4 regions of the Dechloromonas sp. ARDL1 genome follow, and region 2 is predicted to be linked to each of the others. Evidence: predicted binding sites of a transcription regulator. Region 2 holds the regulator's gene; each other region holds the start of a gene.
What was found. Region 2 encodes sigma-54, which starts transcription at its own class of promoters, with help from an activator protein. Its sites were predicted from a motif close to TGGCACGCTTNCTGCTNA; they were not measured.

Region 1: the regulator sigma-54 is predicted to act here: its motif matches at 4,882-4,899, upstream of metK (methionine adenosyltransferase).
Region 3: the regulator sigma-54 is predicted to act here: its motif matches at 6,301-6,318, upstream of AB6Q56_RS11030 (phenol hydroxylase subunit).
Region 4: the regulator sigma-54 is predicted to act here: its motif matches at 3,997-4,014, upstream of AB6Q56_RS15495 (ammonium transporter).

What each region holds. Positions count from the first base shown of each region.
Region 1 covers NZ_CP168939.1:3,387,536-3,395,173, forward strand. Annotated here, with positions in the region: gene AB6Q56_RS16805 (isochorismatase family protein) at 1-34, opposite strand, end outside; gene xerC (tyrosine recombinase XerC) at 105-1,022, opposite strand; gene AB6Q56_RS16815 (DUF484 family protein) at 1,019-1,690, opposite strand; gene dapF (diaminopimelate epimerase) at 1,687-2,517, opposite strand; gene AB6Q56_RS16825 (GNAT family N-acetyltransferase) at 2,578-3,084, opposite strand; gene AB6Q56_RS16830 (lysophospholipid acyltransferase family protein) at 3,081-3,956, opposite strand; gene AB6Q56_RS16835 (lysophospholipid acyltransferase family protein) at 3,960-4,760, opposite strand; gene metK (methionine adenosyltransferase) at 4,962-6,125, shown strand; gene AB6Q56_RS16845 (HD-GYP domain-containing protein) at 6,196-7,401, shown strand; S-adenosyl-L-homocysteine riboswitch at 7,434-7,507, shown strand; gene ahcY (adenosylhomocysteinase) at 7,589-7,638, shown strand, end outside.
Region 2 covers NZ_CP168939.1:3,887,393-3,895,030, reverse strand. Annotated here, with positions in the region: gene hprK (HPr(Ser) kinase/phosphatase) at 1-419, opposite strand, end outside; gene ptsN (PTS IIA-like nitrogen regulatory protein PtsN) at 429-875, opposite strand; gene hpf (ribosome hibernation-promoting factor, HPF/YfiA family) at 924-1,247, opposite strand; gene AB6Q56_RS19250 (RNA polymerase factor sigma-54) at 1,263-2,720, opposite strand; gene lptB (LPS export ABC transporter ATP-binding protein) at 2,745-3,479, opposite strand; gene recX (recombination regulator RecX) at 3,476-3,907, opposite strand; gene recA (recombinase RecA) at 3,900-4,925, opposite strand; gene AB6Q56_RS19230 (hypothetical protein) at 5,107-5,307, shown strand; gene AB6Q56_RS19225 (RluA family pseudouridine synthase) at 5,304-5,957, shown strand; gene AB6Q56_RS19220 (sodium:solute symporter family protein) at 6,028-7,524, shown strand; gene AB6Q56_RS19215 (VanZ family protein) at 7,632-7,638, shown strand, end outside.
Region 3 covers NZ_CP168939.1:2,236,575-2,244,212, forward strand. Annotated here, with positions in the region: gene AB6Q56_RS10990 (catechol 2,3-dioxygenase) at 1-345, opposite strand, end outside; gene AB6Q56_RS10995 (GntR family transcriptional regulator) at 529-1,239, shown strand; gene AB6Q56_RS11000 (2Fe-2S iron-sulfur cluster binding domain-containing protein) at 1,262-1,594, opposite strand; gene AB6Q56_RS11005 (NADH:ubiquinone reductase (Na(+)-transporting) subunit F) at 1,613-2,674, opposite strand; gene AB6Q56_RS11010 (phenol hydroxylase subunit P4) at 2,687-3,043, opposite strand; gene AB6Q56_RS11015 (aromatic/alkene/methane monooxygenase hydroxylase/oxygenase subunit alpha) at 3,102-4,658, opposite strand; gene AB6Q56_RS11020 (MmoB/DmpM family protein) at 4,673-4,942, opposite strand; gene AB6Q56_RS11025 (aromatic/alkene monooxygenase hydroxylase subunit beta) at 4,951-5,940, opposite strand; gene AB6Q56_RS11030 (phenol hydroxylase subunit) at 5,982-6,251, opposite strand; partial or broken gene AB6Q56_RS11035 (sigma 54-interacting transcriptional regulator) at 6,691-7,638, shown strand, end outside.
Region 4 covers NZ_CP168939.1:3,119,627-3,127,264, forward strand. Annotated here, with positions in the region: gene AB6Q56_RS15485 (sigma-54-dependent transcriptional regulator) at 1-1,154, shown strand, start outside; gene AB6Q56_RS15490 (LysR family transcriptional regulator) at 1,448-2,407, shown strand; gene AB6Q56_RS15495 (ammonium transporter) at 2,764-3,966, opposite strand; gene mltA (murein transglycosylase A) at 4,125-5,339, opposite strand; gene AB6Q56_RS15505 (ATP-binding protein) at 5,386-6,276, shown strand; gene AB6Q56_RS15510 (Nudix family hydrolase) at 6,273-7,217, shown strand; gene AB6Q56_RS15515 (DNA gyrase inhibitor YacG) at 7,264-7,464, opposite strand; gene zapD (cell division protein ZapD) at 7,464-7,638, opposite strand, start outside.

The DNA.
Region 1 (7,638 bases), 500 kb from region 2:
TGACGATCAAGGCAGCTGTACCGGTCATGGTCATGCGTTCATCCTGATAGATAGCAAAGTGTCATTATCGACCGATGTCGAAGCAAGCGACATGGATTCGATACTCATCCGCCCAATTTGGCCTTGGCCCGCGGATGCGCCGCATCGTAAACCTTGGCCAGGTGCTGAAAATCGAGATGAGTATAGACTTGGGTCGACGCAATGCTGGCGTGGCCGAGCATTTCCTGCACCGCCCGCAAGTCACCCGAGGACTGCAGGAGATGCGATGCGAAGGAATGGCGCAGCATGTGCGGATGAACGTGGCTTGGTAAGCCGAGTTGAAGGGCTCGCCGCTCCAGCCTGGCCTCAACCATGCGCGGAGCGATGCGGGCGCCGCGCACGCCGACAAACAGGGCCTTTTCGCCCGGCAAAGCCAACTCGCCGCGCACGGTGGCCCAGGCAGCCAGCGCCTGACGAGCCTTGCTGCCGACCGGAACCAGTCGCGCCTTAGCGCGCTTGCCGAGGACGCGGATTTCGCCTTCGCGCAGCACGACATCTAGCACATCGCTATCGAGGGCGACCAGTTCGGCTAGGCGCAAACCCGAGGAATAGAACAGCTCGAACATCGCCAGGTCACGCGCCGCCTGGACGGGATCGTCGTCTTCAAACGCCTCGAGCAAACGCGCCGTTTCGTCGACCGACAAGGCCTTTGGCAACAGGCGCGGCGATTTCGGCGGCCGGATGCCGTCGCAGGGATTGGCCTTGACCATGCCGCGCCCGCCGAGCCAATGGAAGAAGCCGCGCCAGGCCGACAGCAGGCGGGCCAGTGAGCGGCCAGACAGCCCTTGCCCGTGCAATTGGGCGACGAAGCGGCGGATGTGGTGGACCTGCAAGCCAGCCAGCGGGACGTCGCTGGCCGCAGCCAGCAGCTTTTCCAGGTCGCGCCGGTAATTCGAGACGGTGTGTGGCGACGCCCGGCGCTGATCCGCCAGTTCGGCCAGGTAGTCGGCCAAATGCGAATCGGCGAGCGTCAATGCGGTCACAGCACGCTCTTGGTCACCCGGGCCAGCGCGGCGGAAACCATCTCGCCGAGGCGTTCGAGATAGAGGGTGCCCATGTCGGTGTAGAAGCGCTGCATATCCTCGCTGCCGAGGGCGATCATGCCGATGGTGCCACCACCGTTGCGCAGCGCGATCAGCGCCTGCGAACGGATGTGCGCGGCGTGTTCGCCAAACCAAGAGGCCGTGCCGAAACCGGCCGTCGACCCGCAATACGGACGGGCAAGTGTTTCGGCAAAGACCTGCAATTCTTCGCTGACCGCAGCGAACTCCGGCAAATCCTCGATGCCTTCCGGCTTGTCCCACAGGCGAAGCGCGACGTGCGGCACCGAGAAGTCGTCACGCAGATGGAAGTTCAGCAGATGGATAACCGCCTGAAAGGTTTCGGCAGCCACCAGCGCCACCGCCAGCCGATGCACCTTTTCGCTGATTGCATCGTTTTCCTCGCCGAAGGCAATCAATTCCGCGAGCTTGCTCTCGGTGGCCCGGTTTTTCTCGCGCAGCGTCAGCATCTGGCGCTCAGCCAGCGACACCGCCCGGCCGCCATGCGGATGCGGCACGAAAATCTGTGCCATCAGGTCGGCGTATTGCTCAAAAAAGCCGGGATTGTTCTTCAGATAGTCCGCGATTTCCTCGGGGAACATGGCGCTCATAATTCGATTTCTCCAGTGAATACGGTAACCGCCGGGCCGGTCATCAGGACAGGACGCCCCGGGCCGCCCCAAGCGATGGTCAGGTCGCCCCCGCGCGTCGTTACCCTAACCGGTGAATCGAGCAGGCCACGGCGGATGCCGGCGACGGCTGCGGCACAGGCACCGGTGCCGCAAGCCAGGGTTTCGCCCGAGCCACGCTCATAGACGCGCAGCTTGATGGTGTGGCGGTCGACGATCTGCATGAAGCCGGCGTTAACCCGCTTGGGAAAACGTTGGTGGCGTTCGATCAGCGGCCCGTGCCGCTCGACCGGGTGCGTCTCGACGTTATCGACGACCTGCACTGCGTGCGGATTGCCCATAGAGACGACACTGGTTTCCAGCGTTTCGTCGGCGACATCGAGCAAGTGGATGATCACGTCGTCGTCAGCCATGAACGGGATGTCGGCTGGCAGGAAGCGCGGCTCGCCCATGTCGACGGTGACGTTGCCGTCGGCCTCCAGGCGCGGCTCGATGATGCCCTTGAGCGTCTCGACACGGATCTGCCGCTTCTCGGTCAGGCCTTGCTCATGGACGAAACGCACGAAACAACGCGCGCCGTTGCCGCACTGCTCGACTTCACCACCATCGGCATTGAAGATGCGATAGCGGAAATCGATACCCTCCTGCCCGGCCTTTTCGACCAGCAGGATCTGGTCGCAGCCGACGCCGAAGTGGCGGTCGGCTAGATAAACCAGTTGTTCCGGGCTCAGGGAAACCGATTGGCGCACGCCGTCGAGGACAACGAAATCGTTGCCCAGGCCGTGCATCTTGGAGAATTTGAGTTTCACGTGCGGCTCCGCTGAATGACTCGGAAAATCATAGCAGAGACAGCACGTTGCCCCAAATTCTTAAAGTTTCTTCTCCATCACGTAATCGTCCATCACGTAGCCGTGACCGATGTCGTCGACCATGACTTCGCGAACAGCGAAACCGTACTTCTTGTACGAATCGATGGCATTCACGTTGCGCTTGTTCACCTGCAGGATGACGCAGGGGTAACCGGCTTTCCTGGCCCGCTCGGCAACGTGGGCGATCAGTTGCCCGCCGACGCCGCGCCGCTGCACGTCCGGATGGATGTAGAGCTTGTCGAGCTTGAACTCGCCCTTATAGATTTCGCTGAAGGCAAAACCGACGCGGCGCCCTTCGTGGAAAGCCTGGTCGAGCCATTTGTGCAGGTCCTCCAGATCATCGTACAAACGCTCGTGCCCATAGCGCTGCTCGAGCATGAAGTCGATCTGCTCCTGGGTGATGATGCCGGGATAGGTCGCCTGCCAGATTTCACGGGCCAGCGCCGCAATCGCCGGCACATCGGGCGGCGTCACGGAGCGGATTTCGACATTCAGGTTGCTGTTCATTTATAAAACCTCTGTTCTCCGGGTGGCCGGGTCTTGAAGCGCTTGTGCAACCAGAAATACTGCTCCGGCATGCGCAGTACCTGGCTTTCGATAAACTGGTTCATATATTCAGTGTCGGCCTCGACGCTGGCGCCGGGAAAGCTCTCCCAAGGCGGCATGACTTCGATATCGTAGCCATCGGGAGATTGTCGGCAAATCACCGGTACCACGCGGGCCCCGGTCAACCGCACCAGGCGGGACAGCGCCGGGATGGTCGCCGCCTGGACCCCGAAGAAGGGCACGAAAATCGACTCCTTCGGGCCGAAATCCATGTCCGGCAGGTAATAGAAGGGATGTCCGTCCTTCATGGCCTTGACGATCTTGCGCATGCCGTCCTGGCGCGACAACAGTACCGCCTTGTTGAAACGCATCCGTCCATCATAAAGCAGCTTGTTGAGCACGGGATTCTTCTGCATCGAAAATACACTGCAGCCCACTACGTGCATCGACACCACCGTCCCGCCGGCATCGAGGCCGACAAAGTGTGGTGTCAACATGATGATCGGGCGCCCCCCAGGATCTGTGAGATGCTCAACACCATGAATCCGGATGATGCGTTCCAGCCGCTCCTTTGAGGCCCACCAGCCCAGCGTGCGGTCGAGCACGGCCTGCGCGAAGGCGACGAAATGCCGGCGGGCAATATCTTCGCGTTCCGCTTCCGTTTTATCCGGAAAACACAGGCGCAGATTGGTTAGCGCTACCTTGCGCCGCTCGCGCCCGACGGCGTAGAGCAGACGCCCCAGCCCAGCGCCCAACGCTCGCAGGACGGGGAGCGGCAGCCAGTGCAGCAACCACAGAAAGGCGACGAGGATGTAGGTAAGAAAGATTTTCAAGAATCACTCCGCTGGCGGCGCTTCAGCACCCCCCGGTCGTTTGTAGCGGTTGTAGCCCCACAGGTACTGCTTCGGGCACTGGCGAATCAGCGCTTCGATCTCATGATTGATCTGCTGCGCCCGCTCAATAGTCGAACCAGCCAGGGGGCTGGTTGGCTGCGAAAAATGAATGCGGAAACCGCGTCCGCCCGGCAAGCGCTCTCCCCAGGTAAGCAGGGAAACGGCATCTGTCTCCGTCAGGCGGGCGGCCAGCGTCATGGTGTAGGCGTAACGACCGAAAAATTTCAACCATACGCCCTCGCCGGTCTTTGGCGCCTGATCGGGCAGCATGCCGACCATCTGCCCCTTCTTCAGGGCCTTGATCAGTGCCCGCACGCCAGACAGGTCGGCCGGTGCCAGGTGCAGGTGCTCGCGCTTGCGGCCCATCAGGATCAAGTCGTTTGCAGCAGCCGACTTGGGCTCGCGATACAGCACGGTGATATCGCCAAAGGACGAAAGATACTGGGCGGTGATTTCGAAGCAGCCGAGGTGCGGGGTCAGGAAAACAATACCCTTGCCGGCCTGGCGCGCCGCCTCGACCAATTCCCAGCCGACCACCTCGGCAACCAGCGGCACGGCCTCGTCGAGTGGGCGCATCCAGATGCGCGACAACTCAACCATCTGCTTGCCGGTTTCGGCTGCCACGGCACCGCGTAACGATGGATCAATGCCGGCCTGTGCCAGGTTTTCCTGCAAATGCCGACGATAGGTTGGCGACAGCCAATAGATCAGCCGGCCGAGCAGCCCGCCAAGGGTATGCAACACGCACAACGGGAGCTGGGAAAGGAGGCGAAAAAGGAAAACCATGAGGCCCCGGGGGTTGATTCCCCCTGAGAAAAGGTTACCATTATCCAATCGCCGAGTTAAACAGACAACTTGCGGGGCGATTCACAAATTCTGCTAAAGCGTCGCCTGCTCGTGGTCCAAAGCTGGTAACGCCGGATCAAAGGACCACTGGAGCGCTTCATGAGCGATTACCTCTTCACCTCGGAATCTGTCGGCGAAGGCCATCCCGACAAGGTTGCCGACCAGATTTCCGACGCCATCCTCGACGCCATCCTGTCGCAGGACAAGCATTCCCGCGTTGCTGCCGAAACCCTGTGCAACACCGGCTTGGTCGTCCTGGCCGGCGAGATCACCACGTCCGCCAACGTCGATTACATCCAGGTTGCCCGCGACACCATCAAGCGCATCGGCTACGACAACACGGAATACGGCATCGATTACAAGGGTTGCGCCGTGCTCGTCGCCTACGACAAGCAGAGCCCGGACATCGCCCAGGGCGTCAACGCCGCCTACGACGACAACCTCGGCCAAGGCGCTGGCGACCAGGGCCTGATGTTCGGCTACGCCTGTGATGAAACCCCGTCGCTGATGCCGCTGCCGATCTACCTGTCGCACCGCATGGTCGAACGCCAGGCCATGCTGCGCAAGGATGGCCGCCTGCCGTGGGCGCGCCCGGACGCCAAGTCGCAGGTCACCATCCGCTACGTCGACGGCAAGCCGCACGCGATCGATACCGTCGTGCTGTCCACCCAGCATTCGCCGGACATCAGCCTGGAAGACCTGCGCGAAGCCACCATCGAGCAGATCATCAAGCCGGTGCTGCCGAAGGAACTGATCAAGGGCGACATCAAGTATCTGGTTAACCCGACCGGCCGCTTCGTCGTCGGCGGTCCGCAAGGCGACTGCGGCCTGACCGGCCGCAAAATCATCGTCGACACCTACGGCGGGGCCGCCCCGCACGGCGGCGGCGCCTTCTCTGGCAAGGATCCGTCCAAGGTCGACCGTTCCGCCGCCTACGCCACCCGCTACGTCGCCAAGAATATCGTTGCCGCCGGCCTCGCCTCGCGCTGCCTGGTTCAGGTTTCCTACGCCATCGGCGTCGCCGAGCCGACCTCGATCATGGTCGAGACCTACGGCACCGGCAAGGTCAGCAACGAAACCCTGACCGCGCTGGTCCGCAAGCACTTTGATCTGCGCCCGAAGGGCATCGTCAACATGCTCGACCTGCTCCGCCCGATCTACCAGAAGACCGCTGCGTACGGCCACTTTGGCCGCGACGAGCCGGAATTCACCTGGGAGGCAACTGATCGCGCCAATTTGCTCCGTTCGGATGCCGGTCTGTAAGGCAACAGCTTTGTGAAGTTTTGCAAGAAGGGGGCCTACCAGGCTCCCTTTTTCGTTAAGATCATCAGATATGTTGAAGAAAATCCCTGTCGAACGATTGGTTCTGGGCATGCACCTGCAGGCCTTTTGCGGCGCTTGGCTGGACCACCCATTCTGGCGAACGAAGTTCGTCCTGACCGATCCCAACGACCTGATCCTCATTGCAGAAAGCCCGATCAAGGAGGTCTGGATCGACGTCGCGAAAGGTATCGATATTGACGTCGACACTGGCGAACCGGCACAGGAAGTTGTCAGCGCCGAGGTTATTCCGGTCGAGCAACCTGTCGTTCAGGAAAAAGCTTCATTCAACGACGAAATCAAGCGTGCATCGAGAATTGTCGCCAAGGGCAAGGAGGCCGTCGTTTCGATGTTCCACGAAGCCCGCATGGGCAAGGCCATCGAAGCTGAAGCAGTCGCACCGTTAGTTGAGGAAATCTCGAATTCGGTAATGCGCAATCCGGGCGCCCTGATCAGCCTCGCCCGGTTGAAAACAGCCGACGACTATACCTTCATGCACTCGGTCGCCGTCTGCGCCCTGATGATCGCGTTGGGCCGCCAACTAGACCTCGACGAACTGCAAATACGCGAGGCAGGCATGGCTGGCCTACTGCACGATCTTGGCAAGGCGATGATTCCGCTCGAGATCCTCAACAAGCCGGGCAAGCTGACCGACGACGAATTCGATCTGGTCAAAACCCACCCCGAGGAAGGCTACAAACTACTCCTCGAAGGCCAAGGGGTCAGCGACATCACCAAGGATGTATGCCTGCATCACCACGAAAAAATCGATGGTAGCGGCTACCCGAAAGGGCTGAATGGCGAAACGATGAGCCTGTTCGCCAAGATGGGGGCCGTCTGCGACGTATACGACGCAGTTACCTCCAACCGACCCTACAAGGCAGGCTGGGATCCGGCCGAATCGATCAAGCGGATGGCCGAGTGGAAAGGGCATTTCGACCCGCTCGTTTTCCAGGCCTTCGTCAAGAGCCTGGGTATTTATCCGATCGGCTCGCTGGTCAAGTTGGCATCCGGAAAACTGGGGGTCGTCATCGAGCAAGGCGAACAGTCGCTGCTCAAGCCCAAGGTCAAGGTTTTCTTCTCGACCAAGTCACAGGCCTATATCAAGCCTGAAGTCATCGACTTGGCACGCAGCGCCGAAAAAATTGCCGGACGCGAAGATGCCGCCAAGTGGGGCATCAAGGATATCGACCAATACTGGGCCGGCGACAAAGGCTGAAACTCAGCCAAAAAACGGTTTATAATCCGAAACCTACCGAGGGGCGCTGCAGGAGCGCGGTGATCACATCGCTCCCAGGCTCGGTTTAAAACGGCGCTCACTGATCAACCCTGCCGGGCGCAGGGGGCCGCCGGTGAGCATCAACGCCGTTATTCCCCTCCCCGTCACAGTTACCGAGGAGCTTACTGTGGCCGAATTCAAAGACTACGTCATCGCTGACATCAACCTTGCCGACTG
Region 2 (7,638 bases):
AGGCTGACGGTGTCGGCGAGGCGGGCCGATAGATAGATACGCAGCAGGTCGATGACTGCCGAGCAGGGCTTGGGCGAGTTGATCAACGGCGTACCTGTCTGGGTACAGGTTTCCACCACTTGGGACGGCGGCGTCAGGCCATCGGCGACAATGACGGCTGGCGGCTGAGCACTGAGCAGGTCGACAAACATCTGGCCGAAACGCCGCTCGCCAATGTGCATCGCCCAGTCATACTCGGCCAGGCCAAGCACCTGCACACGCTCTGGGTGAATGATGTTGATATGACCAACCAAATCGGCCCCGTAGCTGTTGGAGCCCTTGATTTCGATGCGACGGTCTGCGTTCTGACCAATATGCCAGTTCAGCAGCAACTTTTCCCGATTATCCTTGTATAGCTGAACCAGACTGACGTGACGCACGACTGGAACTCAGGACTGAAATAGCGCTAAAACCGCGGTCGAATCGGCGGCCGTCTGCAGCTTCTCCCGGAATCCCCGGTCCGAAAAACGCTGGGCCAGTTCCGAGAGGATCTGGAGGTGCTGCTCGGTCGCCTGCTCGGGAACGAGCAGGACAAACAACAGGTCGACCGGCCTGCCGTCCGGAGAGTCGAAGGGCACCGGTGTTGTCAGGCGCATGAATGCGCCGGCAGCCTGCTTGAGGCCCTTGATGCGCCCATGCGGAATGGCGACGCCTTGACCCAAACCGGTGGAACCGAGTTTTTCACGGGCAAACAGGCTGTCAAAAATGGTCGAGCGGGCCAGACCCAGACGGGTTTCGAACAGGATGCCGGCTTGTTCGAAAACGCGTTTCTTGCTGCTGGCTTCGAGATTCAGCAGCACCTGATCGGCACTCAGTAGATTGTTGAGAGGGTTCATAAGAGTGGATAAAACAAAGCCGCAGCTTACGCTGCGGCCATTGGGCGCTTATTCGGCGGCATGCAGCCCGGGCTTTTCACCGCGATGGTGATCCTGGACCTTTTGCTTGTGCTTCTGGACCTGTCGGTCAAGCTTGTCGAACATCGAATCGATGGCGGCATAGAGATCGTCGCCGGACTCTTCGACATGCATGTCCTTGCCCGGAACGTGCACGGTGACTTCAGCCTTCTGCTTCAGCTTTTCGACAGACAGCACCACGTTGACGCCGGTCACTTTATCGAAGTGACGGACCACGGGATCCAGCTTGTTTTCCACGTATTCGCGCAGTGCGGGGGTTACTTCGATGTGATGACCACTGATCTGCAGATTCACTTTTTTCTCCTCTCTCTACAGGGTCTTGCGTAAATTGACCGGTGGGATGTTGAGCGACTCGCGGTATTTGGCTACCGTACGTCGGGCAACTACGATTCCCTGCTGGCCTAGTATTTCGGATAATTGGCTATCCGACAAGGGCTTCTTGCCTTCCTCGGCTCCGATCAATTGCTTGATCAAGGCCCGGATGGCCGTGGCAGAACAAGCCCCACCGGTATCGGTGGCGACATGGCTGCCGAAGAAGTATTTCAGTTCGAAAATGCCGCGCGGCGTGGCCATGTATTTCTGGCTGGTCACGCGCGACACCGTCGATTCGTGCAGGCCGAGGATGTCGGCGATTTCACGCAGGACCAGTGGCCGCATGGCGACTTCGCCATGCTCGAAGAACTGGCGCTGGCGGTCGACAATGGCCTGCGTGACGCGATGGATGGTATCGAAGCGCTGCTGGACGTTCTTGATCAGCCAACGAGCCTCCTGCAACTGGGTGGACATGTTGCCGTTGCCGCGCCGCTGCTTGGCGAGAATCTCGGCATACAAACGGTTGATGCGCAGACGGGGATAGGCGTCCGGGTTGATGTAGGCCGTCCACTTGCCCTTGAGCTTTTTCACAATCACGTCAGGCGTGATGTAGCGTGCCTCGACCTGAGCATAGCCAGCAGCCGGACGCGGGTTCAGGCTGGTGATCAGGGATTGGGCGGCCTTCAGATCCTCGTCGTCATAGCCGGTGACTCGACGCAACTTGGCGAAATCGCGGGCCGCCAGCAATTCAAGGTGTTTCTCGACGATGACCAGCGCCACGTTGCGATCGTACTCGTCCGGCAAGGCCTTCAGTTGCAGGCGCAAGCATTCCTGCAGATTGCGCGCACCGATTCCGGTCGGGTCGAAGTTCTGGATGTGACGCAGCGCGATTTCGAGCTCTTCGAGCTCGATCTCGTATTCCGGCGGCAGGGTTTCCCACAGCTCCTGCAGGGACGCCGAGAGGTAGCCGTCGTCGTCGAGCGCTTCGATCAGGAAGCGAACCAGACTGCGGTCGCGCTCATTCAGCTGGGTCATCCCGAGTTGCCAGCCAAGATGCTCGCGCAGGCTGACGTTGGCAGCATGAATATCCTGGCTGTCGCTGTCATCGTCTTCGTCGCGGCCGGCTCCGGTAAAAGTGCCAGCATCGGAAGCCCAGCGGTCGTCATCGACCTCGGAAGGCGAACTCGGCGGTTCGGTTTCGCGGTCCTCGCGCGGCTCGCGCTCTTCACTGCTCTCGCTGCGCGACTCCTCGTTGCGCGGGGAATCAAACTGCTGGGCGTTGGCGAACGACTCCGGCCCCTCGTCCTCGCGTTCCAGCATGGGATTTTCGAGCAGGTAGCGCTCGATTTCCTGCTGCATCTCGATGGTCGACAACTGCAGCAGCTTGATCGACTGCTGCAACTGCGGGGTCAGCGCCAGATGCTGGGATAGTTTGAGTTGGAGTGCCGGCTTCATCGGTTGGGGTCTGGTGCGGCTCGGTCAGAGCTTGAAGTGCTCGCCGAGATATACCTTGCGCACGCTTTCATTCTCCACGATTTCAGCTGGCCGTCCAGCAGCAAGTACATTACCGGCATTGATGATGTAGGCGTGATCGCAGATGCCGAGGGTCTCACGGACGTTGTGGTCGGTGATCAGCACACCAATGCCGCGCTCCTTCAGGAAGCGGATGATCTTCTGGATTTCCAGCACGGCGATTGGATCGACCCCGGCGAACGGTTCGTCAAGCAGGATGAAGCGCGGGCTGGTGGCCAGCGCCCGGGCGATTTCGACGCGGCGCCGCTCACCACCGGAGAGGGCGGCCGCATTGACGTGGCGCACGTGGTCGACATGCAACTCCTTGAGCAGGCCTTCCAGGCGGTCGTTCAGTTCGGCTTCGGGCAGCTTCTGCAGTTCGAGGACGGCGCGGATGTTTTCCTCGACGTTGAGCTTGCGGAAGACCGAGGCTTCCTGCGGCAGATACGACAGTCCGAGGCGCGCCCGGCTGTGCATCGGCTGGTGCGTCAGGCGGTTGTCGTCGATATGGACTTCACCGCCATCGGCCGCGACCAGGCCGACGATCATGTAGAAACAGGTGGTCTTGCCTGCGCCGTTCGGACCGAGCAGGCCGACCACCTCGCCCGACTTGACCTCGAAGGAAACGTCCTCGACGACGGTCCTCGCCTTGTAGCGCTTCTTCAGGTTGTTGGCGGTCAGTTTGGCGGCAGACGTGGTCATTGCTCGAGACCGCGCAGGACGCGGCGGATGGCTTCGCTGGAAAAACCGCGATATTGCAGGAAACGCTGCTGTTTGGCACGCTCTTCCGGCGATTGCGGCAATTCCCTGAACTTGCGCTGCCAGACGCTGCGGCAGCGTTCGGTTTCATCGCCCCCCTCCGGAAGCGCGGCAGCGATTTCTTCGTCAGCAACGCCTTTCTGCCGTAATTCCTGCTTCAGCCGCGCATTGCCGTAACGCCCGGCGCGCGCCACGACGCGCTGGGCGGCATAGCGGGTATCGGACAGCAGGCGTTCGCTTTGCAGGGTGTCGAGCACGGCGTCGAGTTCTTCCTCGGATTCGGCATGCGATGCGAGCTTGGTCTTCAACTCGGCCCGGCTGTAATCGCGCCGGGTGAGTAGTTGCAGGGCCCGCACGCGCAGGTCAGGCATCGGCCTTGGCTTTGGTCGGCTTGATCACGGTGGTGCTGGCGGCCTCGCGGATGCCGGCTTCGATTTCGGCGGCGATTTCCGGGTTGGCCTTTAGGAATTCGCGGGCATTGTCCTTGCCCTGGCCGATTTTCTCGCCCTTGTAGGCGTACCAGGCACCTGATTTGTCGACCAACTTGTGGGCGACGCCCATTTCGACGACTTCGCCCTGGCGGGAAATACCTTCGCCGTAGAGGATGTCGAAGATGGCTTCGCGGAACGGAGGAGAAACCTTGTTTTTGACAACCTTGACCTTGGTTTCGCTACCGATGACCTCGTCGCCCTTCTTGATCGAACCGATGCGGCGGATGTCGAGGCGGACGGAAGCATAGAACTTCAGCGCGTTGCCGCCGGTGGTGGTTTCCGGCGAACCGAACATGACGCCGATCTTCATGCGGATCTGGTTGATGAAGATAACCAGCGTGTTGGTCTTCTTGATATTGGCAGTCAACTTGCGCAGCGCCTGCGACATCAGGCGGGCGTGCAGGCCGACCATCTGGTCGCCCATTTCGCCTTCGATTTCGGCACGCGGGGTGAGGGCGGCGACCGAGTCGACGATGATGATGTCCACCGAGCCGGAGCGGACCAGCATGTCGGCGATTTCCAGCGCCTGTTCGCCGGTGTCCGGCTGCGAAATCAGCAGGTCGGAGACATTGACGCCGAGCTTCTGGGCGTATTGCGGATCGAGCGCGTGTTCGGCGTCGATGAAGGCCGCCGTGCCGCCGAGCTTCTGCATTTCGGCGACGACCTGCAGACAGAGCGTGGTCTTGCCGGACGATTCCGGGCCGTAGATTTCGACGACGCGGCCGCGCGGCAGGCCACCGACACCAAGCGCGATGTCGAGGCCAAGCGAACCGGTCGACACGACTTGAATGCCTTCGTCGATTTCGGCGTCGCCCATCTTCATGATGGAGCCTTTGCCGAATTGCTTTTCGATTTGTTGCAGCGCTGCGGCGAGCGCCTTTGCCTTGTTGTCGTCCATGGTGTGACCTCGAAAATTTGAGCGGATTATGGCACAGGGGCCAAAGATGGAATAGAAATTGCAGGAAACCGTTTATCCGGCCCGGCCCAAACGCGGTATATTCGCCCCCGATAACGGCCAACCGGATACTGTGTATACGTACAGTACATTGACCCGCCTTTTCTTGGCAAGAAAATTCTTCATGTCGATCAGACGCTTACCCATCCTTCTCCTGCTACTGGCCGGCACGGCCGCCAGCGGTGCGCCGGCGCCCTGGTACTGGTGGACAAGCAAGGTGGACGGTGCCCGGGGCTGCATGCAGACCTCGCCGGGACCGGGCTGGAGCCAGGAACCGATGGCTTTCAAGGATGCCCGCTGCCGAATTCGCCTCGCCCCCCGATGACTGCCTATCTGCCCCCACCCCCTGGCGCTTCGCCCGTTGTTTTTGCCGACGATTTCCTGATCATTGCCGAAAAACCCTGCGGTCTCTTGTCGGTTCCCGGCCGTGGCGAGCACAAGGCGGATTGCCTGCTCAGCCGGGTGCAACAGGAGTACCCGGATGCGCTGACCGTGCATCGACTGGACATGTCGACCTCCGGCATCCTGGTCTTTGCCCGCGGCGCCGACATGCACCGCCGTCTCTCCAAGATGTTCCAGGACCGCCAGGTGGACAAGCTCTACGTCGCCGTGCTAGCCGGCCTGCTGCCCTACGACGAAGGCGGCGTGGACCTGCCGCTGATCGTGGACTGGCCGAACCGGCCGAAGCAGAAAGTCGATTTCGATCTCGGCCGCCCCTCGCAAACGCGCTTCCGTGTGCTCGGCCGCGATATCGAGAAGCAGACGACCCGCGTCGCACTGGAACCGGTCACCGGCCGTTCGCACCAGTTGCGGGTGCATATGATGTCCTTGCAACACCCCATTCTCGGCGACGATCTGTACGGTGGTGTAGCGGAAAAAATGGCCGATCGCCTGCTGCTGCATGCGATGAATCTGGGCTTTGCGCATCCGGCAACCGGCGAGCGCATGGATTTTCACAGCGAGCCACCTTTTTGACGTCGCGAAAACGCGCAATAACCTTATAATCCGCGCAATTTCAACCCCTTAGCTTGTCGGTTGCGCGCCCATGCTGATCTGGTTCGTCGTTCTCTACCTGCTTCTTTCCATCGGCATCGGCCTCTACGCGGCCACCCGCGTTCATAGCGCCAAGGACTTCGCCGTCGCCGGCCGCCACCTGCCGCTACCGGTGGTCACCGCCACCGTGTTCGCCACCTGGTTCGGCGCCGAGGCCGTGTTCGGCGTCTCCGCCACCTTCGTCAAGGAAGGGCTGACCGGCGTCGTCGCCGACCCCTTCGGCTCGTCGATGTGCCTGATCATCGCCGGCTTCTTTTTCGCCAAGAAACTCTACAAGCTCAATATCCTGACGCTGGGCGACTACTTCCGCATGCGTTACAACCGCAGCGTCGAAGTGCTGACCACGCTGTGCATCGTCGCCTCCTACCTGGGCTGGGTATCGGCCCAGATCAAGGCGCTCGGCCTGGTCTTCAACGTCGTGACCAACGATTACATCAGCCAGACGGCCGGCATGATCCTCGGTGCCGCCATCGTGCTCACCTACACCACCTTCGGCGGCATGCTCTCGGTGGCCATCCTCGATTTCGTGCAGATGGGCGTCATCATGGGCGGCATGCTCTACATCGCCAGCGTCGTCGCCGTGCCTGCCGGCGGTGTCGAAACCGTGATCCAGCACGCTTCTGCTGCTGGCAAGCTCGATTTCTTCCCGCCGCCCGACCCGTGGCTGTGGCTGACCTTCCTTGGCGCCTGGATCACCATGATGCTCGGCTCCATCCCGCAGCAGGACGTCTTCCAGCGCATCACCTCGGCCCGGACCCAGAAGATCGCGCTGTGGGGTTCGGTCATCGGCGCGACGATCTACTTCTGCTTCGCCTTCGTGCCGATGTTCATCGCCTATTCGGCGACGCTGATCGACCCCGAACTGTTCAACGGCCTGCTCAAGACCGATTCGCAACTGGTGTTGCCGACGCTGGTCCTGCAGCACACCCCGGTTTTTGCCCAGGCCATCTTCTTCGGTGCCGTGCTGTCGGCCATCATGAGTTGCTCGTCGGCCACGCTGCTGGCGCCGTCGGTGGCCTTCTCGGAAAACATCGTGCGCGGCTTCTACCCCAACATGGGCGACCACCAGTTCCTGAAGGTCATGCGAACCTCCATCGTCTGTTTCGCCATGGTCGTGCTCGGTTTTGCGCTGTATTCCAACGCCAGCATCTTCAAAATGGTCGAAAACGCCTACAAGGTAACGCTGGCCGGCGCCTTCGTGCCGCTGTTCTTCGGTGCCTTCTGGAAACGGGCGACGACACAGGGCGCGCTGGCTGCCATTTTCGGCGGACTGATCTCCTGGCTGCTGGTCGAAACGCTGATCGGCGAAGCCAGCCTGGTCCCGCCCCAGTTGATCGGCCTCGGCATCAGCATCGTCGGCATGCTCGTCGGCTCGCTGCTGCCGCAATGGGTCGGCCACAAGCAAGCAGCCGAAGATATTCACGAGGCCTTGCATCACCGGGCTGCTGCCGAAACGCACCACGTCGCCGAGCAACCGCATCGCCACTAACCTCATTCACACTGTGGCCAAAACACGGACATTTGGCCACCGGCCGCAAATCAATGTTTCGAGACAGCAAAGCTGACGCCCTGCCGGAAAGCCCATAAAATCGGGGCATGCCCC
Region 3 (7,638 bases), 1.7 Mb from region 2:
GCCGGTCGGCAGCGTGAAGCGCACGCGCTCGCCCGTTTCCAGCAATTCGCCAGCCGGGATGCGCTTGGTGGCGACGCCGTAGGCGTTCAGGTCCTTCTCCAGCTTGGCCAGCGTCGCGTCGCTATCGACCTTGAAGGCGAAGAAATCGATACCGGCGGTATCGGCCTGCCGCAGGATCACGCTGCTGTGATCGCGCTCTTCCCAGGTCTTGAAATAGACGCGGCCCTGGGCATCGCGACCGGTTTCGATCAGGCCCAGCACCTTCGAATAAAACGCCACGCTTTCTTCCATGTCGAGAACCCGCATCTGCGCGTGTCCGGGACGAAGTACGCCAGCCATTGCCATTTGTCTTCTCCTGTTTTTTCGAGTGGGGTGACTGCATCGAAATGCATGCAATCGATTTACTATAACGATATTTACTACCAATCTCGATGTCAACAATTTTTCTCGAGATTTTTAATTTCAACCGAAAATCCCTGATATCAGGTTAGAATTTTGCAAACGCGGTCTCACCCATAAGCAAACATCATGAACATCAGCGCACCTGCCGAAGGCCTCGCCACCGAACCGAAAACCCTGGTCGAATCGGCCTACCGCGCCCTGCGCCGGGACATCATCGAAGGCCGCCTGGCGCCGGGCGAGAAGCTCCGCGTCGAACACCTCAAGGACAACTACGGCGTCGGGGCCGGCACCCTGCGCGAGGCGCTCTCCCTGCTCATCTCCGATGCCCTTGTAGTCAGCCAGGGGCAACGCGGCTTTCGCGTCGCCCCGGTGTCGCTCAAGGACTTCGAGGACATCACCCAGACCCGCGTCATGCTCGAATGCAACGCCCTGCGCCAGTCCATCGCCATGGGCGACGACGCCTGGGAGGCCAGTTTGCTGGCCGCCTTCCACCGTCTGGCCAAGGCCGAGGAAAAACGCATCGGCAGTGAAGACCGGGAAGAATGGGAGGAGCGCAACCGCATCTTCCACGAAGTGCTGATTGCCGCCTGTCCATCGCGCTGGCTGAAGCATTTCCTGTCCATCCTCTATCAGCAGGCCGAACGCTATCGGCGCATGTCGCTCTACCTGCAACCCATTCCGCGGGATATCCATGTCGAACACGAAGCCCTGCTTCATGCCGCCATGAACCGCGACGCCGACAAGGCCGCCGACATCCTGTCCGAGCACATCCGCCTGACCTTCCGTTCCATCCAGGCGATTCAGGCCGACCAACCGAACGAAAAACGGCAGGCCTGAGCGCTCATTTCCCGGCCCCGCCCTACGCCGCTGCCGACGCGGCCTGCCCGGTACGGCAGACGTTCTTCGCCATCTTGCCCAGCACCTTCAGGGTGATATCGCTGGTCGGCCGTACCCGGCAGGCCAGCACGCGCCCTGCCGCCTCGTCCTCGACGCTGACGTAGTCGCGGCTCATCACCCGCTTGAGGTAGCTGCCCGAGGTGATTTCCACCTTGCACACCCCGCAACCGCCCCCGCGACAACCGACCGGAATGCCTTTCTTGCCCAGGCGCTCCATGCCGGCCAGCAGCGACTCCTGTGGGGAACAGCGATAGGTTTCGCCGGTTTCCTCGATCAGCACGTTGAAATAGACCATCGCCGCTCCCTCACCCGCTCAGATGTTCTTGAACAGCGGGCTTTTCAGCTGCTGCGAGGCATCGGCCGCGGAGAAGAACTTCTCCATGTAGATGTCGCGCTCGAACAGCCGGCCCTGGATCAGCGCCGTGATGCACGCCTCGATCATCGCCGGCGGGCCGCACAGGTAAGCCTTGTGGCCTCGGAAATCGTTGGCGAAGTGCGCCTTGGCCGCTTCATGCACGAAACCGCGCGCCCCGTCCCAGTCGGAACCGACCGGTTCCTCGGAGAGCGAAGGCACGTAGGTGAAGTTCGGATAGCGCGCGGCCAACGCCCGGAACTCGGCGTCGTAATACAGCTCGGCGCGGCTGCGCTGGCCGTAGACGAGCGTCATCGGCAGTGCGCAGCCTTCACTGAGCAGGTCCTCGATCATCGATTTCGGGCTGGACAGGCCTGAGCCGCCAGCCATGAAGATCAGCGGGACGTTGGCCGATTTCTTGACGAAGAAACGCCCGTACGGGCCGCTCAACTTGAGCCGGTCGCCGACCTTCAGCTGCTCGTGCAGCCAGGTCGTGACCTGGCCGCCCGGCACGATGCGCACGTTGAGCTCGACGACATCGTCGGTCTGCGGCGCATTGGCCAGCGAGAAGGCGCGCGACTGGCCGCCCAGGGCATCGATTTCCAGATTGACGTACTGGCCGGCCTGGAAGCGCATCGGCCGGTCCAGCTTGAGCCAGATACCCTTGATCGTCGGCGTCAGCGATTCGATCCCGACCACTTCGCCTTCGTAATCCTCGACCGCCAGGTTCAGCGAATCGGGATCGTCCTCGATCTCGGCTTCGATCACCACGTCCGACTCCAGACGCGCACAGCAGGCCAGGCATTTGCCTTCCTCGCGCTCGAAATCCATCAGGGCAAAGGTCGATGCCTCGCCGTGATCGATCTCGCCATCGGTCACCTGCACCTTGCAGGTTGCGCACAGACCGTGGCAACAGGCATGGGGCAGGTAGATGCCGGCGCGCAGGGCGGCATCGAGGATGGTCTGCCCATCCTCGACTTCGATGGTCTGGCCAAGGGGCTCGATGGTCAGTTCGTAGCTCATGCCGCCCTCGAATCAGGAACAGGTACCGTTGCCGTTGAGGCCGGGCGTCTGCATGCGCAATACATCCTTGTGCCGCAGCCCCTGCTCGGCCAGCGTCTTGTTGAAATCGGGCACGAAGGGCTTGCCCGATTTCAGCCAGACGATCCTGGCGACATCGACCTTGGCCCAGTCAGGGTGCGGACCGAAGGAATGCGGCAGGTGTTTCTCCACCAGCTCCGAGAACGGGGTGCTCGGCGGCAGGCAGTAGGCGAACGGCGCGCAGAACATCAGGTGGTCGTCCCAGCCGACATAGAGCAGCTGGTTGCCGTGAAACTTGTCCTGCGTATCGGCGGCCGGGAAGTTGTATTCGCTGAGGGCTTTGACAGCCATGTTTGTCTCCTTGATGCGTGTCAGGAGGGCGCAAGCGCCCGCCACAGGTTTGGATCGATCAGGTGTTCTGGGTGGCTGCACCGCGCCAGGCGGCGAAATTGGCCTGGTCGCCCGAGCCTTCGTAGTCCAGGTTGTCCTTGCCGTTTTCGATGTGGTACCACTCGAGTACCTTGGCCATCGGATCGAAGCCTTCGGCCGTCGGATCGGTCCCTTCCGGCCAGCAGTTGCCTTGGTAAATCTGGTGCACCGGTAGCCAGGCCTGGATGTACTTCTCCGGCTCGTCGTCGAAGATGTGCTTACAGCCGTCCGAACAGGTGTGGTACTTCTCGCCCTGGTAGTCTGATTCGCGGTAGCAGATCTTGGTCGGGTCGTCCGGCTCGGTGAATACCATCGGAATCTGGCAGACCTGGCACAGCATGGGCAGGGTGTTGTTGTAGAAGCGCTCGCCCTTGTCGGCCATTTCGCGCCACTGCTCGTAGCGCGGCCGGTAGTACTTGTCGAAAGTGTTCGGGTACTTGGCGGACAGCCAGTCCATTTCCTCGGCGTTCGGCAGCCAGGTGTGGAAGGCCGAGGCGTGGGCGTACTGGTAGAAGGTGCACCAGGCCTGATGCGAGATGTGCTCCTTGTCGACCGTGCATTGGGCGATGCAGTCCGGCACCTTGATGCCGTACTTGGCCAGGTCGTTGAACAACGCGCCGCCGTTCTGCTCGAAGTAGATTTCCCAGGCTTCCTTCCAGCTCATCACGCGCTTCGGCAGCATGTAGTCCATCATCATGCCGACCAGGGTCAGCACGCGGATGCCGCGCCAGGCCCACTTGTCGATCCACTTCTGGACGATGGGCAGGTTGTCCGGGTCCTGCTCGAGCATGAACTTGATGCACTCGAGGCCCAGGGTCATGTGGCGGGCCTCGTCGGACTGGGCCGAGAAACCGAAGGTCACGGTCGCCATGTCGCCGTTGTAGGCGGCGCCCGACATGAAGGGCACGAACAGCAGGTTGGTCAGCACGTACTCGAAGGAGAAGCCGATGGCGATCATCCATTCGAAGGGGCCGGCCGAGAAGGCATCGTCGAAGAAGGACTTGGGCACGGAGAGATACCAGATGCGTTCGATCTGGTGGGCGGCGCCGGCGTGGAAGCCTTCGTAGAACTTGTTGTAGTTCGACAGCGCGTGGATCTGCGTCTGGGCGTGGCGGATCTCGTCGATCGACTGCATCAGGCAGGCGACGCGCGGGCCGACGCCGGGGAAGTTGCGGCCGGCGGCGGCAAAACCGCGGTGCGCGACGTATTCGAGCGGCGAAATGCCGGTCAGGAACAGCTTGACCGCATTCAGGTAGCGCGCGTCGGTGATGCCGAGGTGGCCGTTGTTCTGCGCGAAGGCATCGAGCACGGCGTACAGCTTGCGCTCCTTCTCGGCCTGGTACTTCCAGTAGGCATCCATGGTCAGGCGGAAGGGGTCTTCCCACTTCTCCCAGTCGTGAATCTTGATGCCCTCGAAGGTCGCCTGCGGGAAGACCTTGTCCATCGGCTGGTAGGTGGTTTCCCAATCCAGGCCGCGCGTCATGTGGGCGTACTTTTCCTTGAGGCCCAGCTTTTTCTTGTTGGCTTTCATGTCCATGAGAGTCTCCTTGCTCAGTTTTTCCAGGCCAGCGTGAACTGGTCGTCGTCTTCGTCGATATTCCCGGAGAGGGTGATCAGGTTGATCTGCAACTCCTGCAGGTCGAAGCTGCGGCCGATGCGCTCCTCGATGGATTCGCGCTTGATGACCAGCTGGCCCTCGGCATTGATCTTGACCATGGCCGGCTGCTCGTCGAGCACGGCATGCGGGTTGTCGGCGAGGATGGACTCGACGATGGGACGGGTGTCCTCGTTGGTTTGAAAGGCGATGAATACGGTAGACATGGATGCTCCTAGACCGCCAGGCCAAGCTTGGCGCAGCGGGCGTTGAATTCGGAAACGAGATCGGCCAGCACGTCGTCGGCCTTGTCGCCGAAGGCGCGTTGGGCAATCGGCGCCAGCGCCTCGCGGGTCGCCGAGCGGTAGTGCTTGACCCAGGCGCTCAGCTGCTCCTTGTTCTCGGGCGACTCGGCTGCCACCGTCTTGATCTGGGCATCGATCCACTTGGCGGTTTCGGCCGACCATTCGGCCATGAAGCGGGTCATCATCGAGATGGCGGTACCGCCCTTGGCCGAGAAGTCGGCATCCAGGTAGTCGTACAGCATCGGGTTGAGCAGGCCTTCGAGGACCAGATTCTGGGCAACGAAGATCTCGAACCAGTCCTGCAGCACGAGCAGGTTTTCGACATGGCGGCGCATCGGCTGCCAGGCCGTGCCGGACATCCAGGCTTCCTTGGCGGCATCCAGGGCTTCGGGACCATCGAGCACCAGGCCGATGCGGGTCAGGTACTGCGCAACGCCGAGATGGTCCATGGCGTGGTACAGGCAGGGCTGGGTGATGACCGTGCCGTAGCCGTAGGCGGTGATGTAGGAATTGCCCATGTTGCCGCCCCACTCGACATGGCGCATCGGCACCAGCACATCGAGGGCGATCTGCTTTAGCTCGGCGGGAATCAGCTCGGCCAGGCCGCGATCCTCGATCATCTCGAAGCTCGACTCGGCGGCCTCCTGCTGCCGGGCGCGGGCAATGGTGTAGGCGCCGTAGTAGTACTGGCGCGGGTCTTTCAGCGCGTACCAATCCTTCATCTGGATCTTGGTGCGCTTCCTGTCGAACAGCACGCGGTCGGCATCCCAGGTCGGACGGTAGTGGAAGATGTGTTCCTGCTGAATGTTGTAGCTGCCCTCCTGATAGCGGCTGGCCGGCTTGTCGCCGAAGCGCTCGACCAGATGGTCGAAGGTGTGGCGCAAGGGCTTGATGGCCACGGTGCGCAGATCGATCTGCATGCTTGTCTCCTCTCGTTGTTCCCGCTGGCGGGATGGTGTGTTCAGACTGCGTCTTCAAAACCCTGGCGCGAGGCATCGTTCAACCGGGAAACCCAGTCGCCCTGATCGGCTGCTGCCGGATCGAGCACGATGACTTCGTTGGCCAGGCAAAACTCGTGGAAAGCCGACTCCGGCAGCATCAGCTCGACAGCCAGTTCCGGATCGCCGATCGAAAACTCGAATTCGATGAAGCCATCCGGCCGACGCCTGCAGATGCGGACATAGCGCCGCCCCGCGTCGAACGTACTGCCTTGCTTCTCGTGCTGACTCATCGCCTGTCCTCTGAAAGCTGCACAGCGCCCATCGCTGGCGGAGCTCTCTTTATCAAGGAGCATGCCAGTAAGCTAACCGACTGTTTTTATTCAAATCACGGAAAACGGACAGGCATTTTTCCGCAGCGCATCATTACGTTATGGTGAATAAATTTCGAGTTGATTAATCAAATGATCAACTCCGCGCGCACCGGTTTCGCCCCCCTCAATGACTGCCGGGTAATAGGAGAGCCGCCTGCAGCGACGACAGCAATGACATCGGGATTGCACGCCTGTTCGTGGCGAGGGCAATCCACCACGACAAACAAAACCGTGGAATAATCTCGAGAAAATTGCCGACTTCTGGAGCAAAAATGGTTCGGGTAGCCGGCAGGCACCAGTACAAAAACACAAGTGGACAGCCTCCGGCGACGGAGAGCCTTCGCGACAGAGAGACAAGATGACAACCATCCGTTACCCGGAATCGAACGACCTGCGCAATCTGGTCAAGTTTTGCGAAAAGGACGGCACGATCTGGCTGGCCGAGAATCGCATGGTGCTGATGCATACCTCGGCGCTCGGCGCCTTGCGCCGCGAACTGGTCGGCTCGGTCGGCAAGGAACACGCCCGCCGCCTGCTGACCCGCATGGGCTAGGCCGCCGGCGTCTGCGATGCCGAACTCGCCAAGCGTATCCGTGGCCATCAGTCGATGCCCGATGCCTTCTTCACCGGCCCGCAACTGCACATGCTGGAGGGCATCGTCCGCGTCACGCCGATCGAGATGAAACTCGACTTCGACAGCGGCAGCTTCTATGGCGAATTCCTGTGGGAGAACTCCTGGGAGCAGGACATCCACCTGCGCGAACTGGGCCAGTCAGACGAACCGGTGTGCTGGTCCCAGATTGGCTACGCCTCGGGCTACACCTCCGCCTTCATGGGTCGCTTCATCCTGTTCAAGGAGGTCGAATGCGTCGCCTGCGGGCACAACCACTGCCGCATCGTCGGCAAGCCGCTCGAAGAGTGGGACGACGCCGAGCAGCACGCCAGCTACTTCGAGTCGGATTCGATGCTCAACCACCTGCTGGAACTGCGCCACCAGGTCGACTACCTGCGCACCACCATTTCACAGCAGACGCAGACGCCGCAACTGGTCGGCAATTCCAAGGGTTTCCAGCACGCCTACGATCTCGTCACCCGCGCCTCGGGCACCCAGGTCACCGTGCTGCTGCTCGGCGAAACCGGCGTCGGCAAGGAGCGTTTCGCGCGCACCCTGCACCAGATGAGCAACCGCAAGCAAGGGCCGTTCGTCGCCGTCAATTGCGCGGCCATGCCCAACGACCTGATCGAATCCGAGCTGTTCGGTGTCGAGAAAGGCGCCTTTACCGGCGCCCAGACTTCGCGCATGGGC
Region 4 (7,638 bases), 770 kb from region 2:
GCCAGGACGGCATGAGCCTGCAGCGCGAGTTGCACGCAATCGATCCGGAACTGCCGGTCGTGCTGATCACCGGCCACGGCGACGTCTCGATGGCGGTGCAGGCGATGAAGGATGGCGCCTACGACTTCCTGCAGAAACCCTTCGCTCCCGAGCAATTGGTCGACATCGCCCGCCGCGCGCTGGAAAAACGACGACTGGTGCTGGAGGTCCGTCAACTACGCCGCCAGCTCGACCAGCGCGACCTGCTCGACGCCCGCCTGATCGGCAATTCAGCCGGCATGGCCCGTGTGCGCGGCCTGATCGGCGCCCTGGCGAGCAGTGCGGCCGACGTGCTAATCCACGGCGAAACCGGCACCGGCAAGGAACTGGTCGCGCGCTGCCTGCACGATGCCAGCCCGCGCGCTCGCGGAAATTTCGTCGCCATCAACTGCGGCGGCCTGCCGGAAACCCTGTTCGAAAGCGAAATCTTCGGCCACGAGGCGGGCGCCTACACCGGCGCCGGCAAGCGGCGCATCGGCAAGATCGAATACGCCAGTGGCGGCACACTCTTTCTCGACGAAATCGAAACCATGCCGGTGCCGATGCAGATCAAGCTGCTGCGCGTGCTGCAGGAGCGCACACTGGAACGGCTCGGTTCGAACACGCCCATCCCCATCGACTGCCGCATCATCGCGGCAACCAAGGAAGACCTTCCGGTGTTGTCCGAGCAAGGAAAATTCCGCGCCGACCTCTATTACCGGCTGTCGGTAGCCACCTTGCCGCTGCCACCGCTACGCGAGCGGCGCGAGGATATCCCGCTGCTCTTCGAACACTTCCTGCTACAGGCCGCCGCCCGTCACGAGCGCCCGGTACCGCCCATCTCGGCCGGCCGCACCCAGCAGTTGGTCGGCTACCACTGGCCGGGCAACGTGCGCGAACTGCGCAACGTCGCCGACCGCTGCGTGCTCGGCATCGAAGCCGGCTCGCCACCCTTCGGCCAACCCGCCGGCGACGCCCCGCGTCCGCTGGCCGAGACCGTCGAAGCCTTCGAACGCGCGCTGATCGCCGATGCCTTGCGCCGCCACGGCAGCCTGGCACGTACCGCCGAAGCCCTGGCCATCGCCAAAACGACGCTGCACGACAAGATTCGCAAGTACGGCCTTCAAGGCGACTAAGAAGCGCTAACTCCATGAAGCATGGCGCCCCCCCCCGAAAGGCAAAGGGCAGGCCAGCAATGCCGGCCTGCCCTTGTTCCCCCCCTGCCGGGGCAGCACTTCCGGTAAGAAGCGCCTGTCCGGACCAACCGGAGCCGGGTTCGGCCACAGCATCCCGGCTCGTGGCCGAAAGCGTCGGTGCAGATCAGTTGTTGCTATTAGATCGCATCCATTGCCATCTGAAAAATTCAGAATTTCGATACTACCATCTCGAAAAACGATAGACTGGCAATTCAGCATCCCTTTGCTCTGCCATGGAACTGCGCCAACTCCGCTACTTTCTCGCCATTGCCGAACAAGGCAGTTTTTCCAAGGCCGCCGGCGCGGTCCACGTCGCACAATCGGCGCTTAGCCACCAGTTGGCGCAACTGGAAGATGAACTCGGCCAGGCACTCTTTCACCGCCTGCCGCGCGGCGTGGAACTGACAGCGGCTGGGAGAGCCTTTCACCCACATGCCCTCTCCATCCTGCGCCAGGTCGAAGATGCCCGGAACAGCATCACTCAGGCCGAGGGCGAAACCATCGGCAAGGTCATCTTCGGCATCCCGCACAGCGTCTCACAGGCGCTCGCCCTGCCGCTGCTCAAAGCCGTGCGCACCGCCCTGCCCCGCGTCGAGCTGGAACTGACCGAGGAACTGACCGGCAACCTGATCCCGCAGCTGCGCACCGGGCTGATCCATCTGGCGGTTCTCTTCGATGACGGCCAGCTCGACGAATTCCGCTGCCAGCCGCTACTCGAAGAATCATTGCTGCTCATTTCACCCGCTGAAGCCCCCGATGCACCGCGCGGCCCAATCAGCCTGCGCGACGCGCTGCGCTTGCCCCTGATACTGCCCGCATCGCCCCACGGCGTCCGCCCCATCGTCGAAACCGCAGCCAACCAAGCCGGCCTCGCCGCCCCCAACGTGGTGGCCGACATCAGCTCGATCAGCATCCTGCGCACCAGCCTCCTCGCCGGCCTCGGCCACACCCTGCTGCCGCCGATGCCGCTGCAACGCGAACTGGAACGCGGCGAACTGCGCGCCGTGCCCATCGCCCCGGAAAGCCTGACCCGCCGTGTCATGCTCTGCGCCTCCCGCCAAATCCCCGCCTCCACCGCCACCCTCGCCGTCGCCCGGCTGGCGCAAACACTGGTCGGGCAACACTGCAATGACGGAAGCTGGCGGGAAGCCCGGTTGATTGCAGCAAAAGAGGCCGCCCTTATTGAGCGTTAACACTTTCGAGAGGGGGGAGATTGCTGCTATCGGCCACTTGCTGACGTTGGGTTGAACTAGCGCAGAAGTCAGCACATCGACTAATCCGGACGTTCGCGGTACTCATTTAACTGATCCACTATCGGGTGGTTATGTTTGCCCTGTTCTCCACCTACCTAGATAGCCCTCCAACATTCGCAGCCACCGGCAGCAACCCGATGCATTGCTTGCGTTACGCAACAGGAGCCTCAAGCGGCCTGGCCGAACTGTAGAAGACCAGAAAAGACGAAGCCCGGCATGCGCCGGGCCTCATACATCTACTGTCCGATAATCTTTATTCTCGCCCGACAGACTTTATTGTTCCCAATCAAATCAACTTACCAGTTCGGTTCACGTTCCGGCGTCGCCGTGATCTTGTGTATGCTGAGGTCGGCCCCCTGATATTCCTCCTCCTGATCCAGGCGCAGACCGAGCACAGTCTTCAGAGTGCCATAGACGATGGCGCCACCGACCAGGGCAACGACGATGGCCAAGACAGTCATGATCAGTTGCGGCATGAAGGCGATGCCGCCGGCACCACCGAAAGCCTTGGTGCCGAAGATACCGGCTGCGATGCCGCCCCAGGCGCCGCAAAGGCCATGCAAGGGCCAGACGCCGAGAACGTCGTCGATCTTCCAGCGGTTCTGTGTCAGGGTAAACATGACCACGAACAAACCACCGGCCACGCCGCCAACAACCAGCGCCCCAATCGGGTGCATCAGGTCGGAGCCGGCGCACACGGCGACCAGGCCAGCGAGCGGGCCGTTATGCAGGAAGCCCGGGTCGTTCTTGCCCACCAGCAAGGCGACCAGCGTGCCACCCACCATGGCCATCAGCGAATTCAGGGCGACCAGGCCGGAAATCTTGTCCAGCGTCTGCGCGCTCATCACATTGAAGCCGAACCAGCCTACGGTCAGGATCCAGGCACCAAGCGCCAGGAAGGGAATAGAGGACGGCGGGTGCGCCGAGATGCGGCCATCCTTGCTGTAACGGCCGTAGCGCGCACCGAGCAGGAGCACGGCCGGCAGGGCGATCCAGCCCCCCATGGCATGCACGACCACCGAACCCGCGAAATCGTGAAACTCTTCGCCGAAGGTCGCCTTCAGCCAGGCTTGCACACCGAAGGCCTGGTTCCAGGCGATTCCTTCGAAGAACGGATAGACGAAGCCGACCAGCATGAAGGTGGCGATCAGCTGCGGGTGGAACTTGGCGCGCTCGGCGATGCCGCCGGAGATGATGGCGGGAATTGCGGCAGCGAAGGTCAGCAGGAAGAAGAACTTGGTCAGTTCGAAACCGTTCTTTTCCATCAGGGTTTCGACGCCGGAGAAGAAATTGACGCCGTAGGCGATGCTGTAGCCGATGAAAAAGTAGGCAATGGTCGACACGCCGAAGTCGCTCAGGATCTTGACCAACGCGTTCACCTGATTCTTCTTGCGCACCGTTCCCACCTCGAGAAAGGCGAATCCCGCGTGCATGGCCAGCACCATGATGGCGCCGAGCAGGATAAACAACACGTTACTACCGGATTGATATGCTTCCATGGAACCCCCAATGCAAAGATGGCAAACGGAAAAGCAAGCACCATTCCAGTGCGCAAAAAATGTTGCAAATCAGTGCGTTGCCAAAGTCATTCACGGTCAATTAGCACCACAATGGTGCAGATATCAGGCGCCCCGCTCGTTATCGGTGCGCCCGCGCCTCATTTCGGAGCAAGCTCAGCAGGCAAGAGCACCCACATGCGACCGCTCTGCTTCATGCGGCCGGCTTGTTCGCCGGCCTCCTTGCCGAATCCCCAGAAAAAATCGGCGCGCACCGCGCCCTTGATGGCGCCGCCGGTATCCTGCGCCATGACCAGACGATTCATCGGCTGCGTCGTATTCGGTCGGGTGGTTGCCAGAAAAACCGGCGAACCGAGGGCAATGGAACGCGGATCGATGGCAATGCTGCGTTCGGCGGTCAAGGGCACGCCCAAAGCACCGATCGGCCCATCGTTGCTGTTCGGCACCTCGCGGAAGAAGACATAGCTGGGGTTGGCGTTGAGCAAACCCTCCAGACGCGCCGGATTGGCCCGCGCCCAAGCCTGGATGCCCTGCATCGACGCCTCTTCCAGCTTCAGTTCGCCACGCTCGACCAGCGTCTTGCCGATCGACTGGTAGGGATGCCCGTTCTGGTCGGCGTAGTTCAAACGCACCATGCCGCCGTCGGCCAGCTGGACCCGACCCGAACCCTGCACCTGCAGGAAGAAGAGTTCCACCGCGTCGTCGACGTAGAGCAAGATTTTGCCCGGTACCTTGTCCCCCCTGGCCGAGATTTCGGCACGCGACCAGTAGGGCACGACCTTGTTGCCCTCCAGGCGGCCACGCACCCGCTTGTCCTTCAGCTCGGGGAAGACGGCCGAGAGATCGACGGTGAGCAAGTCGTCGGGAACACCGCGAACCGGCTGTTCGTATCCCTTGACCCGGTTGCGGCTACCGCGCAGCAGCGGCTCGTAGTAGCCCGTGACCAGGCCGTTGGCTCCATCGCCATTGGAAACGGCGTAGGGTTTGAGATGTTGCTCGAAGAAACGGCGGGGCTGAAAACCCGGCTTGCCATCGGCCGACCGTGCCAGATCGCAGACACGTTTCCAGCCGGGTCCGTTCGGCTTGCTCGCCACCCCACGGCAGCTCTGCAGGAACGGCGCCCAGGCCGCACCGACATCGTCCTCCGTCCAGCCCGGCAAATCGCTCCAGGCGGCAGCCGTCAGTGTGCGGGCGAACGGCGTCGGCGTGACAACCGGCGGAGGCGGCACAACAGCCGGACAGGCGGCGCAGGTCGGGCATGGCGGACAGACGAGCGGCGCCGGCGTCGGCGGAGTCGTCGAGCAGGCGGCCAGGAGCGCCAAAATTAAAGTGGCGGCAGTTTGGATTTTTCTCATGGGTTTAGCTAGAGTTCTCGGTTTGCCGCGAAGTATACCCGCCACCATGACCGAATCCCCGAATCTGGAACGCCTGCTCGCCCGCGCCGAGGCCGTGCTCGGCCGCCTCGAAGCCACCCTCCCGCAGCCGCCGGCCGCTCCGGACTGGGCCTCTGCCGTCGCCTTCCGCTGGCGCAAGAGCCAGCATCGCGGCTGGCTGCATGCGGTCCGCCACCCGCACCCGATCCGCCTGAATGACCTGGAAACGATCGACGACCAGAAAGAGCGCATCGTCGCCAATACCCGTCAATTCGTCGCCGGCCGCAGCGCCAACAATGTCCTGCTCACCGGCTCGCGCGGCTCGGGCAAATCGTCGCTGGTCAAGGCCGTGCTCAACGAATTTTCACACCGAGGACTTCGCCTGATCGAGGTGGACAAGGAAGACCTGATCGACCTCTCCGACATTCTCGACCTGCTCGAAGGCCGGCCGGAGAAATTCATCATCTTCTGCGACGACCTGTCGTTCGAGGCCGGTGAAACCTCGTACAAGGCCTTGAAGTCGGTTCTCGACGGCTCCATCGCCGCGCCGCCGGACAACGTGCTCATCTACGCCACCTCGAACCGGCGCCACCTGATGCCCGAGTATTTTTCGGAAAACCTCGAAACGCATACCGTCAACGACGAAATCCGCCCCGGCGACACGACCGAGGAGAAGGTCTCCCTATCCGATCGCTTCGGCCTGTGGATCTCCTTCTACCCATTCAGCCAGGATGACTACCTCGCCGTCTTCAAGCACTGGGCAGGCGAACTGGGCGTTTCCCCGGAAGTGATCGCGGCCAGCGAGCGCGAGGCGCTGAACTGGGCGCTCGCTCGGGGTTCGCGCTCGGGCCGTGTCGCCTGGCAATTCGCCAAGGATCTTGCCGGCCGCCAGAAACCCGCACGGAAGAAAAACAAGTGAGCCCCGTCGTCGAAGTCGCCGCCGCCGTCATGCTGCGCGCCGATGGCCGCGAATTCCTGCTGGCGCAGCGCCCGGAGGGCAAAGTCTACGCCGGCTACTGGGAATTCCCCGGCGGCAAGGTCGAGCCGGGCGAAACGGTGCGTCAGGCGCTGATCCGCGAGCTGCAGGAAGAACTGGGCATCACCGTGACCGCCTGCTCGCCGTGGCTGACCCGGGTCTTCACCTATCCGCACGCCACCGTCCGCCTCAACTTCTGGCGCGTCACGGCCTGGGACGGCGAGATTGGCATCACGGCGCCGCTCGAGCATTCGGCTGTCGACTGGCTGCCCGTCGGTCGGCCGGCCAGCGTCGCCCCCATCCTGCCAGCCAACGACCCGATCCTGAAAGCCCTTTCCCTGCCGACGACGATGGCTATCACGATGGCCGAAATCGAGGGCACGGAACGCCAGCTCGAACGCCTGGAAGAAGCCCTGCTCGGCGGCCTGCGCCTGGTCCAGGTCCGCGACAAGGGTTGGCCCACGGCGCAACGCCTGTGGTTCGCCGAAGCCGTGAGCCGCCTGGTACGCAGCCATGGCGCCTTGGTCGTCATCAACGACGACGAGGACATCGCACGTCGCGTCGGCGCCGACGGGCTACACCTCTCGGCCGCCCGTCTCGCCGGATTAAGCGAACGCCCTGATTTTGCCTGGGTCGGCGCCTCCTGCCACACGGCCGAGGAAATCGCCCGCGCCGGCGAACTCGGCCTCGACTACGCCCTGCTCGGACCGGTCCTGCCGACGCCGACCCACCCCGATGCCGACGGCATCGGCTGGGCGGAGTTCGGCCGCTTGCTGGCAGGCAACACCCTGCCGGTCTTCGCCCTGGGCGGCATGCGCCCGGAAATGCTGCCAAAGGCACAAGACAACGGCGCGCACGGCATTGCCTTGATGCGTGGATGGTAAGCTTGAGAAACGGGCTGCGCCGGCCCGCTGTGGGCTACGCGGCAAATCAGCGAAGCGGCGTATCCGGAAGATCGAGGTCGGGCAGGCCGTCGTCTCCGGCCTTGCTCTCGATGCGATAGGAGTCGCTGGCCCAGCAGCCAAGATCGATCTGCTTGCAACGTTCGGAACAGAACGGCCGCCACGGATTCTCGGGCGCCCACAGCGCATCCTCACCGCATTGCGGACAGCGGACCTTGCGCGCAGCCATCAGAGATTGCAGAAGGTGAGGTCGAAAGCGACATCGCGCTCACAGCCCCGGGCCTTGATTTCGCCGGCCGGCGGCTTGGTGAAGCGGATATTCAGGAAATACTTGTTGGCACTGACTTCGGGAATCGCCTGCTCGTCGGCAGCGACGGAAACGCGCACCATCTGCGCCGCCGAG